2 linked regions of the Solitalea canadensis DSM 3403 genome follow. The protein of the gene in region 2 interacts with the protein of the main gene of each other region in a pairwise test. Links are inferred from orthologs where the notes say so. Each region holds a gene or a part of one and is shown on either strand. Other genes may lie near its edges. The genes, in order: nusG and rho.

The links.
Region 1: the proteins of rho (region 2) and nusG interact in binary tests that used the Escherichia coli proteins (3 or more experiments, as listed by UniProt). The link is inferred for Solitalea canadensis DSM 3403 from one-to-one orthologs.

The regions. Positions count from the first base shown.
Region 1 is NC_017770.1:513,591-518,821, forward strand. Bases 1,793-4,539 are described here. They hold nusG (transcription termination/antitermination protein NusG), read left to right. Parts: upstream 1,793-2,768; coding sequence 2,769-3,311; downstream 3,312-4,539. Other genes in these bases: tuf (elongation factor Tu), read left to right, coding at 1,793-2,324; secE (preprotein translocase subunit SecE), read left to right, coding at 2,557-2,754; rplK (50S ribosomal protein L11), read left to right, coding at 3,444-3,881; rplA (50S ribosomal protein L1), read left to right, coding at 3,911-4,539. Also shown: hpf (ribosome hibernation-promoting factor, HPF/YfiA family), read left to right, coding at 1-159; more of tuf, read left to right, coding at 1,137-1,792; more of rplA, read left to right, coding at 4,540-4,609; rplJ (50S ribosomal protein L10), read left to right, coding at 4,613-5,140; rplL (50S ribosomal protein L7/L12), read left to right, coding at 5,203-5,231. UniProt on the Escherichia coli protein: Part of the processive rRNA transcription and antitermination complex (rrnTAC). The complex forms an RNA-chaperone ring around the RNA exit tunnel of RNA polymerase (RNAP).
Region 2 is NC_017770.1:2,652,816-2,662,919, reverse strand. What follows is about bases 3,458-6,394. They hold rho (transcription termination factor Rho), read right to left. Parts: upstream 5,778-6,394; coding sequence 4,137-5,777; downstream 3,458-4,136. Other genes in these bases: pyrF (orotidine-5'-phosphate decarboxylase), read left to right, coding at 6,092-6,394; pssA (CDP-diacylglycerol--serine O-phosphatidyltransferase), read right to left, coding at 3,458-4,034. In the rest of the region: SOLCA_RS11070 (OsmC family protein), read right to left, coding at 56-469; signal peptide peptidase SppA, read right to left, coding at 506-2,275; folK (2-amino-4-hydroxy-6-hydroxymethyldihydropteridine diphosphokinase), read left to right, coding at 2,423-2,911; phosphoribosylformylglycinamidine synthase subunit PurS, read right to left, coding at 2,996-3,247; more of pssA, read right to left, coding at 3,327-3,457; more of pyrF, read left to right, coding at 6,395-6,919; SOLCA_RS11035 (TFIIB-type zinc ribbon-containing protein), read right to left, coding at 6,967-7,227; SOLCA_RS11030 (GNAT family N-acetyltransferase), read right to left, coding at 7,300-7,743; SOLCA_RS11025 (threonine/serine exporter family protein), read left to right, coding at 8,068-8,862; SOLCA_RS11020 (threonine/serine exporter family protein), read left to right, coding at 8,875-9,393; SOLCA_RS11015 (DinB family protein), read right to left, coding at 9,410-9,922. UniProt on the Escherichia coli protein: Facilitates transcription termination by a mechanism that involves Rho binding to the nascent RNA, activation of Rho's RNA-dependent ATPase activity, and release of the mRNA from the DNA template.

The sequences.
Region 1 (5,231 bases), 2.1 Mb from region 2 along the record:
GGAAAAGACCTCTTTGTAAAAGAACAGCGTCAGTCGTTTGAAGAAGCCACCGATGTTGCCGTAGAATCATTAGCCAAACAACTAAAAAAGCATAAAGAAAAATTAAGGACACATTTGGGAAAAGCAGACTCACCTGTAGTAGCTGAACCTGAATTTTAAAATAAATCAACAATAAAACTTAAAAAACCACCGGTCAAAAGCTGGTGGTTTTTAATTTTTTTAAATTTGATTGAATGAAAGTGGGTGAGAGGAATCAAGTAAAAGTAGTTTGCTGCATACTCTTGTAAATTGGTAGAATAAATTTTTCTTCCTGACTATCAAAGTCAAAGGAGATATTGGTAAAAAAAAGTTATAAATATTCTTGCTATTACGAGTAAAATACTACTTTTGCAGCCGCTTCGGCAATGTTCTTTGAAGGTACAAAAATCAGGATTTATGATAGCGTTAGTGCTGTTTTTTAGTTCTGAACTCAAACAAAAAAATATTTTAAAATAAATTTTGAGCGAGAATAATTTTTTGTACATTTGCAATCCCTTAACAAAAGCAAATGTTAAGAGATAACAAAGAAAGTAGTTCTTTAAAATATAAAAACGCCTCCTTAGCTCAGCTGGTAGAGCAACTGACTTGTAATCAGTAGGTCATTGGTTCGATTCCGATAGGAGGCTCCAGAGATGGTAATTCATTACTGTCGGATGGGGGGGTTCCAGAGCGGTCAAATGGGACGGACTGTAAATCCGTTACTTCGGTTTCGAAGGTTCGAATCCTTCCCCCCCCACACTAACAATAAAGAAAAGAATGGTTGATTTTGCTTGTCAGAGTCAACCATTTAAATTCTAAAAATATTACAAGCGGGAGTAGCTCAGTTGGTAGAGCGACAGCCTTCCAAGCTGTAGGTCGCGGGTTCGAGCCTCGTCTCCCGCTCTCTTGTAATCAGAAAAGTTAACAGTTAGACATTTTTCCTTAAAGAAAGATAATCCTAGCGGTTAACCTTTGATTGTTAGACGAGGCCTTTGTAGCTCAGGGGTAGAGTACATCCTTGGTAAGGATGAGGTCATGGGTTCAAATCCCATCAAAGGCTCCAAATTAGTTCTGCTAATTTTTAATCAATTATAAAACTACATTAAGTAAAAAATAAAATGGCAAAAGAAAAATTTGACCGTTCCAAGGAACACTTGAACATTGGAACAATTGGTCACGTTGACCACGGTAAAACTACCTTGACTGCCGCTATCACTAAAGTATTAGCAGATGCAGGTTTGTCAGAAGCTCGTTCATTCGATTCTATCGACTCTGCTCCTGAAGAAAAAGAGCGTGGTATTACCATTAACACTGCACACGTTGAGTACTCTACTGCTACTCGTCACTATGCACACGTTGACTGTCCAGGTCACGCTGACTATGTGAAAAACATGGTTACTGGTGCTGCTCAGATGGACGGTGCTATCTTGGTAGTAGCTGCTACTGATGGTCCTATGCCACAAACTCGTGAGCACATCCTTCTTGCTCGTCAGGTAGGAGTTCCTAAAATTGTTGTGTTCATGAACAAAGTAGACATGGTTGACGATCCAGAATTGTTAGACCTAGTTGAAATGGAAATTCGTGAATTATTATCATTCTATGAATTCGACGGTGATAACACTCCAATTATCCGTGGTTCTGCTCTTGGTGGTTTGAACGGCGATGCTAAATGGGTTGCTACTATCATGGAATTAATGAATGCTGTTGATACTTTCATCCCAGTTCCACCACGTTTGAAAGATCTTCCTTTCTTGATGCCTGTTGAAGACGTATTCTCGATCACTGGTCGTGGTACAGTAGCAACTGGTCGTATCGAGCGCGGTGTGATCAACTCAGGTGACCCAGTTCAAATCATTGGTATGGGTGCAGAAGATTTGAAATCAACTGTTACTGGTGTTGAGATGTTCCGTAAAATCTTAGATTACGGTGAGGCTGGTGATAACGTAGGTTTATTGTTACGTGGTATTGAGAAAACTGATATCCGTCGTGGTATGGTTATCGTGAAACCAGGTTCAGTAACTCCTCACGCTGACTTCAAAGCTGAGATCTATGTATTGAGCAAAGCTGAAGGTGGTCGTCACACTCCATTCTTCAACAAATACCGTCCTCAGTTCTATTTCCGTACTACTGACGTAACTGGTGAGATTTCACTTGAGCCAGGAGTAGAAATGGTAATGCCAGGTGATAACGTTACAATCAACGTTAAATTAATCAGCGCAATCGCTATGGAAAAAGGTCTTCGTTTCGCTATCCGCGAAGGTGGTCGTACCGTAGGTGCTGGTCAGGTAACTGAAATCGTTAAATAATTTTAACAAAATATAAAACAATGGCGTTTGGTTCGCTGAATGCCATTGTTTTTTCCACACGGGTGTAGTTCAAGGGTAGAATGTCGGTCTCCAAAACCGCTGATGGGAGTTCGAATCTCTCCACCCGTGCAAGATGTTAGGTTAATAGTTTTTATATTGGTTTCTTGATTTTATTTAAAGGAAACCCGTAAAATACTATTAACCATTCATTGTATCTAATAACGTAGTTTTAATGAGCAAGGTAGTAGAATACATCAAAGAATCTAAAAACGAGTTGTTGAATCATGTTACATGGCCTACAGCTTCAGAATTGTTTAACAGTGCAATGGTGGTTATAGTTGCTTCAGGCATCATGGCAGGAATTGTATTTGCAATGGATGAGGTATTTGGTCACGTATTGATCGAATCGTTTTACAATTTGTTCTCTTAATTCGGAGGTAAGGGATGAGTGATCAGTTAAAATGGTATGTAGTAAGAGCCGTTAGTGGTAAGGAGAAAAAGGTTAAGCAATACATAGAGGCTGAGATCAACCGCTTAGGCTTTAACCATCTCGTTCCTCAGGTGCTTATTCCAATGGAAAAAGTATACCAGATGCGTAACGGTAAAAAAATTGCCAAAGAACGCAACTTTTTCCCTGGCTATGTTCTTATTGAAGCACAGCTTGATGGTGAGTTAGAACATATTATCAAAAATATAAATAGCGTTATCGGTTTTCTTGGCGACAAGGATGGTACTGCTATTCCTCTGCGCCAGTCTGAAGTTAATCGTATCTTAGGTACTGTTGACGAAATTTCTGCACAGGGTGAAACAACCGGAGTTCCTTATTATGTGGGTGAAAACGTTAAGGTAATGGACGGTCCTTTCAATGGCTTCACAGGAGTTATTGAAGAGGTGAATGAAGAAAAGAAAAAGCTCAAGGTTATGGTTAAAATATTTGGCCGGAGAACTCCTTTAGAGCTTAATTACATGCAAGTAGAAAAAGAATAACTAAATATTTGATAATGTGGCGCAAAAGATTTACTTTTGCGCCTCATTAATTTTATATTAATGAGTTTTTCAATACAAATGTTACTTATTGCTTCCACAATTGTTTAACATTTCTTAATTAACAAACGAGACATGGCAAAAGAAGTTAGTGCGCTTGTTAAATTACAAATTAAAGGTGGTGCTGCTAACCCTTCTCCTCCAGTAGGACCTGCATTAGGTGCTAAAGGTGTGAATATCATGGAGTTCTGTAAGCAGTTTAATGCTAGAACCCAAGATAAACCGGGTAAAGTACTTCCTGTTGTAATTACAGTTTACGCCGACAAGTCGTTTGATTTTATCATCAAAACACCTCCTGTAGCTATTCAGTTACTGGAAGTGACTAAACTTAAAAGCGGTTCGGCTGAGTCAAACCGTAAAAAAGTTGCTTCTGTATCTTGGGAACAAGTACGTACAATTGCAGAGGATAAAATGCCTGACTTAAACGCGTTTACTATTGAATCAGCAATGTCAATGGTTGCTGGTACAGCACGCAGTATGGGTATCACCGTTTCTGGTGAACGTCCATTTTAATGAATTATTAAATTATTAAGGGTAAAACAGTGGCAAGATTAACAAAAAATCGCAAAAAAGTATTATCCCTGTTGGAGAAAGATAAAGCTTACTCTCTACAGGAAGCCTCTGCCTTAGTAAAAGAGATCACCACTACCAAGTTCGATGCTTCGGTTGATTTAGATATTCGTTTGGGTGTTGACCCACGTAAAGCTAATCAAATGGTAAGAGGTATCGCTGTGTTACCACACGGTACCGGTAAAACTGTTCGCGTTTTAGTACTTTGTACTCCAGACAAAGAGCAGGAAGCTAAAGAAGCCGGTGCTGATTATGTAGGCTTGGATGATTATATTACTAAGATTGAGCAAGGTTGGACTGATGTTGATATCATCATCACCACTCCTGCTTGTATGGCTAAAGTAGGTAAGTTAGGCCGAGTTTTGGGTCCACGTAACTTGATGCCAAATCCTAAATCAGGAACTGTAACTAACGAGGTTGGTAAAGCAGTAACTGACGTTAAGGGTGGTAAAATTGACTTCAAAGTTGATAAAACCGGTATCATTCATACCTCAATAGGTAAAGTATCATTTGCTCCTGAGAAAATTTACGAGAATGCGTTAGAAGTAATTCAAACAATCTCTCGTTTAAAACCTTCAGCTGCCAAAGGTACCTACTTTAAGAGTATCCATATGTCGAGTACCATGAGTTCCGGCATTCATGTTGAAACTAAATCTGTAGCGGGAATCTAAGACATGAACAGAGAAGAAAAAAATGTAATCGTTCTCGATCTTAAAGAGAAGATGGAGACGTACGGTACTTTTTATATTACCGATACTTCAAATCTAACTGTTGCTAAGATTAACGCGATCAGAAGAAAATGTTTTGAAAGAGACATTAAATTCCAGGTAGCTAAAAATTCTCTTATTCGTAAGGCAATGGAAGCTACAGGTGTTGATTACAGCCCGTTATTCGCTGCTTTGAAAGGTACTTCAGGTGTAATGTTTTCTAATACAGGAAATGTACCTGCTAAACTAATCAAAGAATTACGTAGCGAAAAAGGTGCTGAAAAGCCTATCTTAAAAGGTGCTTCAATTGAGCAAGCATTCTTTGTTGGCGACAATCAGTTAGATACGCTTACGGCGATTAAATCTCGTCAAGAGCTTATCGGTGATATCGTTGGCTTGTTACAATCTCCTGCTAAAAACGTTATTTCTGCGTTGAAATCAGAAGGTGGAAAACTTGCAGGTATCATCAAAACATTATCAGAAAAAGGTGCGTAAGCTACCATAAGAATGCTTACATTTAATTAATTTAGTATTTAAACTATCAAATTTTTATAAAAATGGCAGATTTGAAAGCGTTTGCTGAACA
Region 2 (10,104 bases):
AACGACTGAAAAACTCAGTCGTTTTTATTTTTTAAAGAATCAGAATTGATACAAATTATGAAATCAATTCAGCTTCCATCGTAATCTTTGTATTTAAAACTTTTGAAATCGGGCAGTTAAGTTCTGCATCTTTTGCGCATTCCTGAAATATTGCGGCATCAATGCCCGGAACTTTAGCTTTTACTGTTAAATGGCTTTCAACTAATGCACCATTTTCAAATGTTATAGCACATTGAGTGTTGATTTCATCGGCAGTAAAGCCTGCTTCATTTAATGAAAAGCTCAGCTTCATCGTAAAACAACCTGAATGAGCAGCAGCAATTAGCTCTTCCGGATTGGTTCCAATACCTTCAGCAAAACGGCTGTTAAATGAATACTGTGTATTATTTAAAACTGTACTTTGAGTAGAAAGGGTTCCGGTTCCTTCTTTTCCTGAACCTTTCCAGATTGCGGTGGCTGATCGTTTCATATAGGGATTTTAGTTTATTTGGATGAAGTTATAAGCTTAATTTACTGAAAACTCAAACGGCATGCGTGCTTGAACGCCTTTTAACTGTGAAACTTTTTTAATTTGTTCGTAGATCTTGTATTCCGGACCTAACTCTTTTTTAAGAATCGAAGTCTGGATATCATCCGTCACATTACCAAAGAAACTTTCAAAGATTGATTTTTGAGAAGGATAAGGCACCGTTCTATAGCTGGTAATCTTAGCTAGTTTAGCGGCTTCTTCAATCGCATCATTTAATCCGCCAATTTTATCAACTAAACCAATACTTAGCGCTTCTGTACCGCTCCATACTCTTCCCTGGCCAATGCTATCCACATTAGACTGCGATTTGCTGCGGCCAGAGGCTACTTTTTTAGTAAAGGTGTTATAGGTTTGATTTACTTCACGTTGTAAAATCAGTTTTTCAGAATCAGATAAAGGTCTGCTGATGGTTCCCATATCTGCATGTTCGCCAGTTTTTACCCCGTCGAAAGTTACGCCCAGCTTATTATTAAAGAATTTCTGTGCATTTGGAATGATACCGAAAACTCCGATAGAGCCGGTAATAGTATTTGGTTGAGCAAAAATCTTATTTGCGGCGCATGAAATGTAATATCCTCCGGAAGCAGCATAATCGCCCATCGAAACAACAACAGGTTTTACTTTTTTAGCTAACTCAACTTCTCTCCATATTACGTCGGAAGCAAGAGCGCTTCCTCCTGGTGAATTTACTCGGAAAACAATAGCTTTAACTTTGTCATTTTCACGCACTTCGCGAATGGCACGTGAAATACGTTCAGAACCAATAACATTGTCGTTACCTTCGCCTCCTGTAATTTCACCTGATGCATAAACAACAGCAATACGGTCAGATGGCAATTCTCCGGTTTCATCAATAGAACTTCTGTATTTCTTTAAGCTCACAACATTAACATCGTCTTCAGACTTGGTTTTAGTTTGTGCTTTTAAATGATGAATGATCTCGTCCTTATATTTTAAACCATCAACAAGTCTCAATTTTAATGCATCTTCAGGCGACTGTGCTAATAACTGATTAGCAATGAGTCTCAAGGAATCGGTTGTTATTTTCCGTGATTTACCAATTTTGGCTAAAAAATGGTTATACATCGAACCTAAAAAAGACATGGTTTGAGTACGGTTAGCGTCACTCATTTTATCAAGGATAAAAGGTTCTACAGCACTTTTATAAGTGCCAACCTTGATTACCTGCGCTTCAATTTCCAGTTTATCCAAGGCACCTTTTAAAAACATGATTTCACTGCCAAAACCTTTAAATTCAAGTCCTCCTACAGGATTTAGGTAAATTTTATCAGCTGCAGTAGCTACATAATATCCTTTTTGAGTAAGGTACTCGCTATAGGCAACAATGAATTTTTTTGAAGTTTTAAAATCGATCAGGGCATTACGGATTTCTTCAACTGTAGCAAAGCCTGCTCCAACGGAAGTCGAATTGATATAGATACCTTTGATTTTCGGGTCGTCTTTTGCTTTTTTAATGCCACTCAAAATATCGTTTAATCCTACTGTATTTTTACTCTGCAAGTCATTGTAATTATAGTCAGAGAAAGGATCAGAAGGAGTGCGTTCCGGAATATCGTAATCAAAATTCAATACGAGTACTGAGTTATCTTTAATCTGAACATTTTTCTCTTTACTTGCAGAACTTATAATTCCGGCAATGATCGCGAAGAAAAGTATTGTACCAATAATGAGGGTAATAAACGTACCCAACATGGAAGCAAATACAAATTTGAAAAATTGAGCCATGAAGAATTTTTTATGTTGAATAGCTATTTAATTTAAAAAACTTGTGAATGTTTTTCGATGATGTTTAAAACTAATAAATCTTACACAAGTATACTAAATAAATTATTATTAAAATTGCTCGTAAATCATAATCTACGCTATTTTTTAATGAATGAGCTATATGTATTATTAGGAGGAAACTTAGGTAATAGGGAACAAAATTTGGCCCAAGCTATTAAGTTATTGGAAGAAAGAGTGGGGGAGATTAACGGGTGTTCGTCACTGTATGAAACGGATGCATGGGGAAAAACCGATCAGCCTGATTTTTTAAATCAAGCGGTTAAAATCAATCCATTTAAAGACAATGCCCATGAAATATTAGCTGATATACTGCAAATTGAACATGAGTTGGGTCGAGAACGTTTTGAAAGGTGGGGAGAACGATTGATTGATATTGATATTTTGTTATTGGGTCAATCGGTGATTAATACACAACGTCTAACAATACCGCACCCTGAGCTACAAAACAGGCTTTTTGCTTTGATACCGCTTAATGAAATTGCTGCATCAGTAATTCATCCGGTTTATCAGAAAACGATAGCCACTCTACTAGAAGAATGTCCTGATAAACTTGAAGTACGCAAAATTATTCAATAAGAATAAAAAAAACAAACCGGTAAGATTATTACCGGTTTGTTTTATAATGTGATCAAACGTTTTGATCGTCTGATTTTCTTAAAATTAAGCCTGGTGCAAAGTAAAATGGTATTGCTCCATAATTAAATTGGCAAGTAATTTTTTGCAGGCAGTATCAACTTTTTCAGTAGCAACTGCTTCGTTTTCAGCTTCAACTTCTAAAGTAATGTGTTTTCCGATACGCACATTATGAATTTCACTTAAACCTAAGTTTTTCATACTTCCGGTTACAGCTTTTCCCTGTGGATCAAGAATTTCCTTTAACGGCATTACATCAATTTCAGCAATAAATTTCATGTTTTTTAGTTTTATTTTTTTAGTTGCTATTGGCAGCTGACACTTCCAACAGGTTTCAATTAATGCTAATTAAACTCTACTATTCCGGTGATACTTTATATTCAACCAATGATAATAGAATATAAATCAACAGGATCAGCGGAACTGCGGCAAATTTAAACAAAATGATGAATACCATCGAAGAGATGATTAAAATATACCGAAGTTTATTGGATTGCCAGTCGAATGACTTGAATTTGAGTGCAATAAGAGGCAATTCACAAACCAGTAAATAGCTCTGAATGATGATTAACAAGAAAATAAAAAATGGCGGATGCTCCAAAACCCAGTTAATAATAGGGTAGCTATCTAAAATAAAAGCAAAAGAACCTATAAATAAAGCATTAATAGGGGTTGGAACGCCTATAAAACGATCAGTCTGACGTTCATCTACATTAAATTTGGCTAAGCGTAAAGCCGAAAATATAGTTACAATAAACCCTGAATAAGCTAAATATTGATAATCAGGAGCTAGAGAATGCTTTAAAATGGTGAACAATATAACGCCGGGTACAAACCCAAAGCTTACCATATCAGCCAATGAGTCGAGCTCTTTTCCGATTATTGATGGAGCATTTAACAAGCGGGCAGCAAAACCGTCTATAAAATCAAAAAAAGCGGCTAACAACATTAAGTAGGTTACCACTTTCAGATCACTGATTTCAACCGCATTTATGCCATAAACAGCAGCAATACAACCTGAAAACAGGTTTAAACAAGTAATAAAGTTTGGTATATGTTTTTTCATTGATATTAGATTTGAGATGTGAGATTGTTGATATGAGATCAATCGAAATCAATCTCATACCCTAAACTCATATCTCACATCTCATAATTCACATCGATATTTTTATCCGTTCATTGAAACTAAGAACTCTTCGTTTGATTTTGTTCCTCTGATTCGCGATAGCAAGAATTCCATCGCTTCCTGAGAGTTCATATCTGCCAAGTGGTTACGTAAGATCCAGATGCGTTGTAGCATTTCTTTGTCCAGTAACAGATCTTCACGACGAGTACTTGATGCAGTAAGGTCGATAGCAGGGTAGATACGTTTGTTAGAAAGTTTGCGATCCAGCTGTAGCTCCATGTTACCGGTACCTTTAAATTCTTCAAAGATAACCTCGTCCATTTTAGAGCCTGTATCAATCAATGCTGTTGCCAAAATGGTTAATGAACCACCATTTTCTATTTTACGGGCAGCACCGAAGAAACGTTTTGGTTTATGTAATGCATTGGCGTCAACACCTCCAGATAAAATTTTACCTGAAGCAGGTTGAACAGTGTTGTATGCACGTGCTAAACGAGTGATCGAGTCTAACAAGATAACTACATCATGTCCGCATTCTACCATACGTTTTGCTTTTTCCAAAACGATATTGGCAATTTTAACGTGACGTTCAGCAGGCTCATCAAAAGTTGATGAAATTACTTCGGCACGTACACTGCGAGCCATATCTGTCACCTCTTCAGGACGCTCATCGATCAAAAGTATGATCAAATAAACTTCAGGGTGGTTAGCTGCAATTGCATTGGCAACATCTTTTAATAAAGAAGTCTTACCGGTTTTAGGTTGAGCCACGATCATTCCACGTTGTCCTTTACCAATTGGTGTAAACATATCCATGATACGTGTAGATTGGTTAGTGCTGTTATCTGTAAACAGGTTTAAGCGCTCATAAGGGAAAAGAGGAGTAAGGTAATCAAATGGAACGCGGTCACGAACTTCTGCGGGTACGCGTCCGTTGATTGATTCAACACGCACCAATGGGAAGTATTTCTCACCTTCTTTAGGAGGGCGAATGCTACCGCGAACAGTATCTCCGGTTTTTAAACCAAATAATTTTATCTGCGACTGTGATACATAAATATCATCAGGGGAAGTTAAATAGTTATAATCAGCCGAACGTAAGAAACCATAACCGTCAGGCATGATCTCTAAAACACCTTCATTAACAATAACATTTTCAAAATCAACCGTAGCCAATGCATTTGATTCTAAGCTTGTACGTGTCTTAGGATCCGTATGTTGGTTTGATGGGGTTTGATAAGTTGGTTGTTTTGTGTTTTTGTCGTTTGTATATTCTGTACGACGACGTTGCGGGCGGTTTTCTGTAGGTGTGAATTCTCTTTTTTCAGTTACAGGAGCTTCCGGTGGAGCTGCAGGCGTTTCTTCTGTTTCCGCAGCAGGTTTACTTGCATAAACCACTTTTTCAGCTTCTTTAGGTACTTTTCGCGTAATTCTTTTGCGTTTAGATGCTTCCTTTAATGAGTCGTCATCGAAGGTTGGTTCTTCAAAGTCGGTATCTGCCTCATTAATAATATCCGTTTCAATAGCAGCCTGATTGCTGATACTTGAAATTGCTTGAGTATCAAGGATTTTGTAGATGAGTTCCTGCTTCCGTAATTCGTCAAAATCAGGAATTTCAAGTCCCTTTGCAATCTCTCTAAGCTCCGAGACGAGCTTGTCGTTCAGTTCAATAATGTCGTACATCAATTAAAATAAAAATTTTTTTTGGAATCAGTAAAGAATGTTTCTTAATGATAAAGAGAATATAACTAATGGTAATAGTAGTATAATATAGTTTCGAAATTTGATATAGAAAAGTTGTTGATTTTTTCTCTCACAAAAGAGTTTTAGAAAGAGATAACATTGCAATAGTAGTTATTAATTTTAATTAATCAAATTTTTTTACAATTGTTTTTCATAAAATTTTAAAGATTTAAGTATTTAAAAAAGCAAAGGTTCTTTTGTTCTGTGTTGAGATGTTGAAAATTAAATTACCTTTGTCGACCTGATTTTATGCTATGACCAGACAGCAGTTATTTGATACTATTTTAGAAAAACGTTCCTTTTTGTGTGTAGGCCTTGATACCGATATAACAAAAATCCCGCCACATTTATTAAAAGAAGAAAATCCAGTAGTTGAGTTTAATCGTCAAATTATTGAAGCTACTGCGGAGTTCTGTGTTGCGTATAAACCCAATACAGCTTTTTATGAAAGTATGGGTGTGAAAGGGTGGCAAAATCTTCAGGAAACAATGAATCTTGTGCCTGAAAATATATTTACTATTGCTGATGCAAAACGTGGTGATATAGGAAATACTTCAGCCATGTATGCAAGAGCCTTCTTTAATAAAGAAGAATCTGGTTTTGATTTTGATTCGGTAACTGTAGCTCCATACATGGGAGTTGATAGTGTTAGTCCGTTTTTAGGTTTTGATAATAAATGGGTAATTCTTTTGGCACTTACTTCAAATGAAGGTGGAAAGGATTTCCAGTTCTCTGAACTTAAATCTGAAGAAAAGCTGTTTGAAAAAGTTGTTAAAACTGCTCATACCTGGGGATCGCCTGAACAAATTATGTTTGTAGTTGGAGCAACAAGAGCAAGTGAACTAAGTGATTTTAGAAAGATTGCTCCTGATAATTTTTTACTGGTTCCGGGTGTAGGGGCACAAGGCGGCAGCTTACAAGAAGTTGCTCAGTTTGGCATGAATGATAAATGCGGTTTATTGGTAAACTCCTCAAGGGCTATTATATATGCTTCAAAAGGAGAAGATTTTGCTGAAAAGGCGAGAGAAGAAGCTAAAAAACTGCGAGACGAAATGGATATTTTACTAGATAAATATTTATAATGAAAAAGCGACAATCAGCTGATTGTCGCTTTTTTTATGCATGTATCTTAGTCAAAATCAAGAAAATCACTTAAGAATGATTTTTTCTTTTTGGGATGATAATTCTTTTTGTCATGTTCATCATATCCATAACGTTTAAAATCATTATCATAGTTTTCGCGACTTGAGTAGTGATTTCCTGTACGTTCAATAATTTTATCCAGTTCACCTTTATCCAACCAGATTCCTCTGCATTGAGGACAATAATCGATTTCCACACCATTTCTATCGGTCATTACCAATGTTTCACTACAATTTGGACATTTCATAATAGTAAGAGATATATTTCCTATTTAACGGATGTACGGTTGAATTGTTGTTTCCTAATTGTTACGTATTTATTAAATAGGCTTTTTCATGCAAACACTATTATCGACGCCGGCATATTGTCCGTAATTAGGAATGATTGAAAATGCTTTTCCCTGATAAAGAGCAATTGCTTCTGGCTGCGCTTTCCCGGTTTCCAATATTAATGAAGAATAATTGAGTTCCTTTGCCCATTTCTCTAATTCCGCTAAAACAGCACTGGCAATACCTTTTCTTCGGCAATCATCCTTAACATACATTCTTTTTAATTCAGCTACGCCATCTTCATATTGTTTAATAGCGCCACAGCCAACCGGAATTTCATCTAAATAAGCTACAACTGCATGTTTAATTGAATCAATTTTATTAAACTGGTCATAGAATGCATGATCTTCACCGTCACGAATGGCTAGGTCTCCGTCTAGCAATGATACAAGGTATATGAAATCAGGGTGTTGAGAATCGGTACGAATTAACATAAACAGGAATAAAAAGTTAAATTTCAGATGATCTGTTAAAAATCTAAGGCAAGTTAATGAAAATTGATTTTTATTTAGATTTTATGATATAAAACATGTTTAAAAACATGTTTTAAACTGATAATATTCATATAATTTAATAGTAAATCGAATGAATTTTGCCATTGTTTAGTGGTTACTGCTATTGAACCTATTAAATCTCATGCGACTTAACTAGATTTAATTCCTTGATTAGTACTGTTTGGCATAAAATGATAATTAATCAGTATTCTTAAGGAGATCAATTTAACACGAATACATAAAAATAATATTAAAATTTTTAGAATGAACACAGAAGTGAGCCAATCACCAAGCGGTAGCACCAGCCGGGTTGCCAATCTGTTGCTTAAGATAGGAGCATTGCTGCTCACATCGGGTAGTAATAGCCGACGTATTAGTGTAAATATGCTTCGTATAGCAAATGCATGGGGATACAACCTTGAGCTGTTTTCATCCTTTACCGGCATAATGATAACGCTAACTGATAAGGAAAATCCACTGGATACTGTAACCCGATTTCAACGGGTACCAATGCATGGAGTCAATTTTGCCATTGTGAGTAGCATCAGCATTCTATCCTGGGATGTTCATAATGAACAAATGGAAATAGAAGAAGTGGAAGCCAAAGTAGAAAAGATCAGGGAAATACCTCATTACCCTCGCTGGGTACTTTTTTTGGGTATCGGATTAGCTTGTGCAAGCTTGTGCTTATTGATGAATGGCGATTATAAAAACGCAGGCATTGCTTTTATCGCTTCTGTTGCCGGACTTTATTGCAGGCAATTACTCACTAAGAGACGATTCAACGTACTTATATCTGTACTGGCAGCTTCTTTTGTTACCAGTATTATTGCAGGCTTGGACGTTTTAATGCATATAGGAAAAACTCCTGAATCAACTTTAGCTACCAGTGTTTTGTACTTGGTACCCGGCGTTCCGCTATTGAATGCCATTATGGACCTTGTTGAAGGGCATATCCCAACAGCAATTGCCCGTGGAATTTATGGAGCCTGCATAGTACTTAGTATCGCTATTGGTATGATACTAAGCATGTTAATTATAGGATTTAACAATTATTAATACAGCATAGCTATGAATTTGGAATCGAATTTAGTACTCATTTTAAGAGACGGTATACTGGCTTTTTTTGTAGGAATCGGCTTCGCTTTATTATTTAATACTCCCAAGAAAGCATTAATTACAGCAGGTTTGTTGGGCGCTGCCGGTCACATGCTTCGGTTTATTTTAAGGGAAGAATGCGGACAAAGTATTATTGTATCAACTTTATCTGCATCATTGTTAATAGGCTTTGCCAGTATTTTTGTTGCGCATATTGTTCATACTCCGCCAATTGTGTTTTCAATGCCGGCATGTATCACAATGATTCCGGGATTGTACGCTTATCGTACTATGTTAGGGGTGGCAAAACTAACCGATAAGGATCTCGCTTTTAGCTCACCGCATTTATTAACAGAAACGGCCCATTATTTTATTCTGACGGGTTCACTGCTTTTCTCTCTTGCGATCGGACTTTGTGTTGGAACGTTGATCTTCCGTAAAAAAAGTATCAAAGAAATAAACCTGCCGAGATTAGGAAAATCAGCAGGTTAACCAAATGATTCGGGTGCTATAGATAGCGTTCTTTAAGAACATTGATGTGGTGGTTAATATGCCCGATCATTATATAGCTTAAGGCACATGCTGTTATTGGGTGGGTGACGGCATTTGCCTTAAATTTTACCTGAGCTGCTGTTAAATTTTTTACAAGCTTTTCGGTCGCGCTCCGTACTGCCTTAAATTCATCAAGCAGATCATTCATAGTCCTATGGCTTACATCCACATTATTTGCATAACCGTCTTCATCAAAACTTGGTAGTGGGGTATTACTATCACCTCTTGCGGCTACCAACGTTCTGTAAGACATTACCCGTTCTGTATCGATAATATGCATCAATACTTCCTTTACAGACCATTTGCCCGGCTGATAGCGAAAATCATGCTTTTCTGTCGTAATATTTTCAAAAAAGTGGATGGTTTGAATTGAATTATCCGTAAAAACAGTTTCAAAGTTTCCGTCCGGAACCAGATCAATATAATGTTGATAATAAGGATTGTACTCGTCTTTTGATGGTTTCTGCATAATAAAAAGGATAAGGTGATTGTTCTTTGAGCTGATAAAGATACTGTTTGAAGAACGTCTTATTTATATATTTTCGTTCGATACTAAATTTTATTTACATCTCGTTGTATGTGTAGCAGCCGGCCATCTTAAAGAAAACCGGAGCTGTAGGTCCAACGCCGGAGTTTTCCGCACAGAGTGAT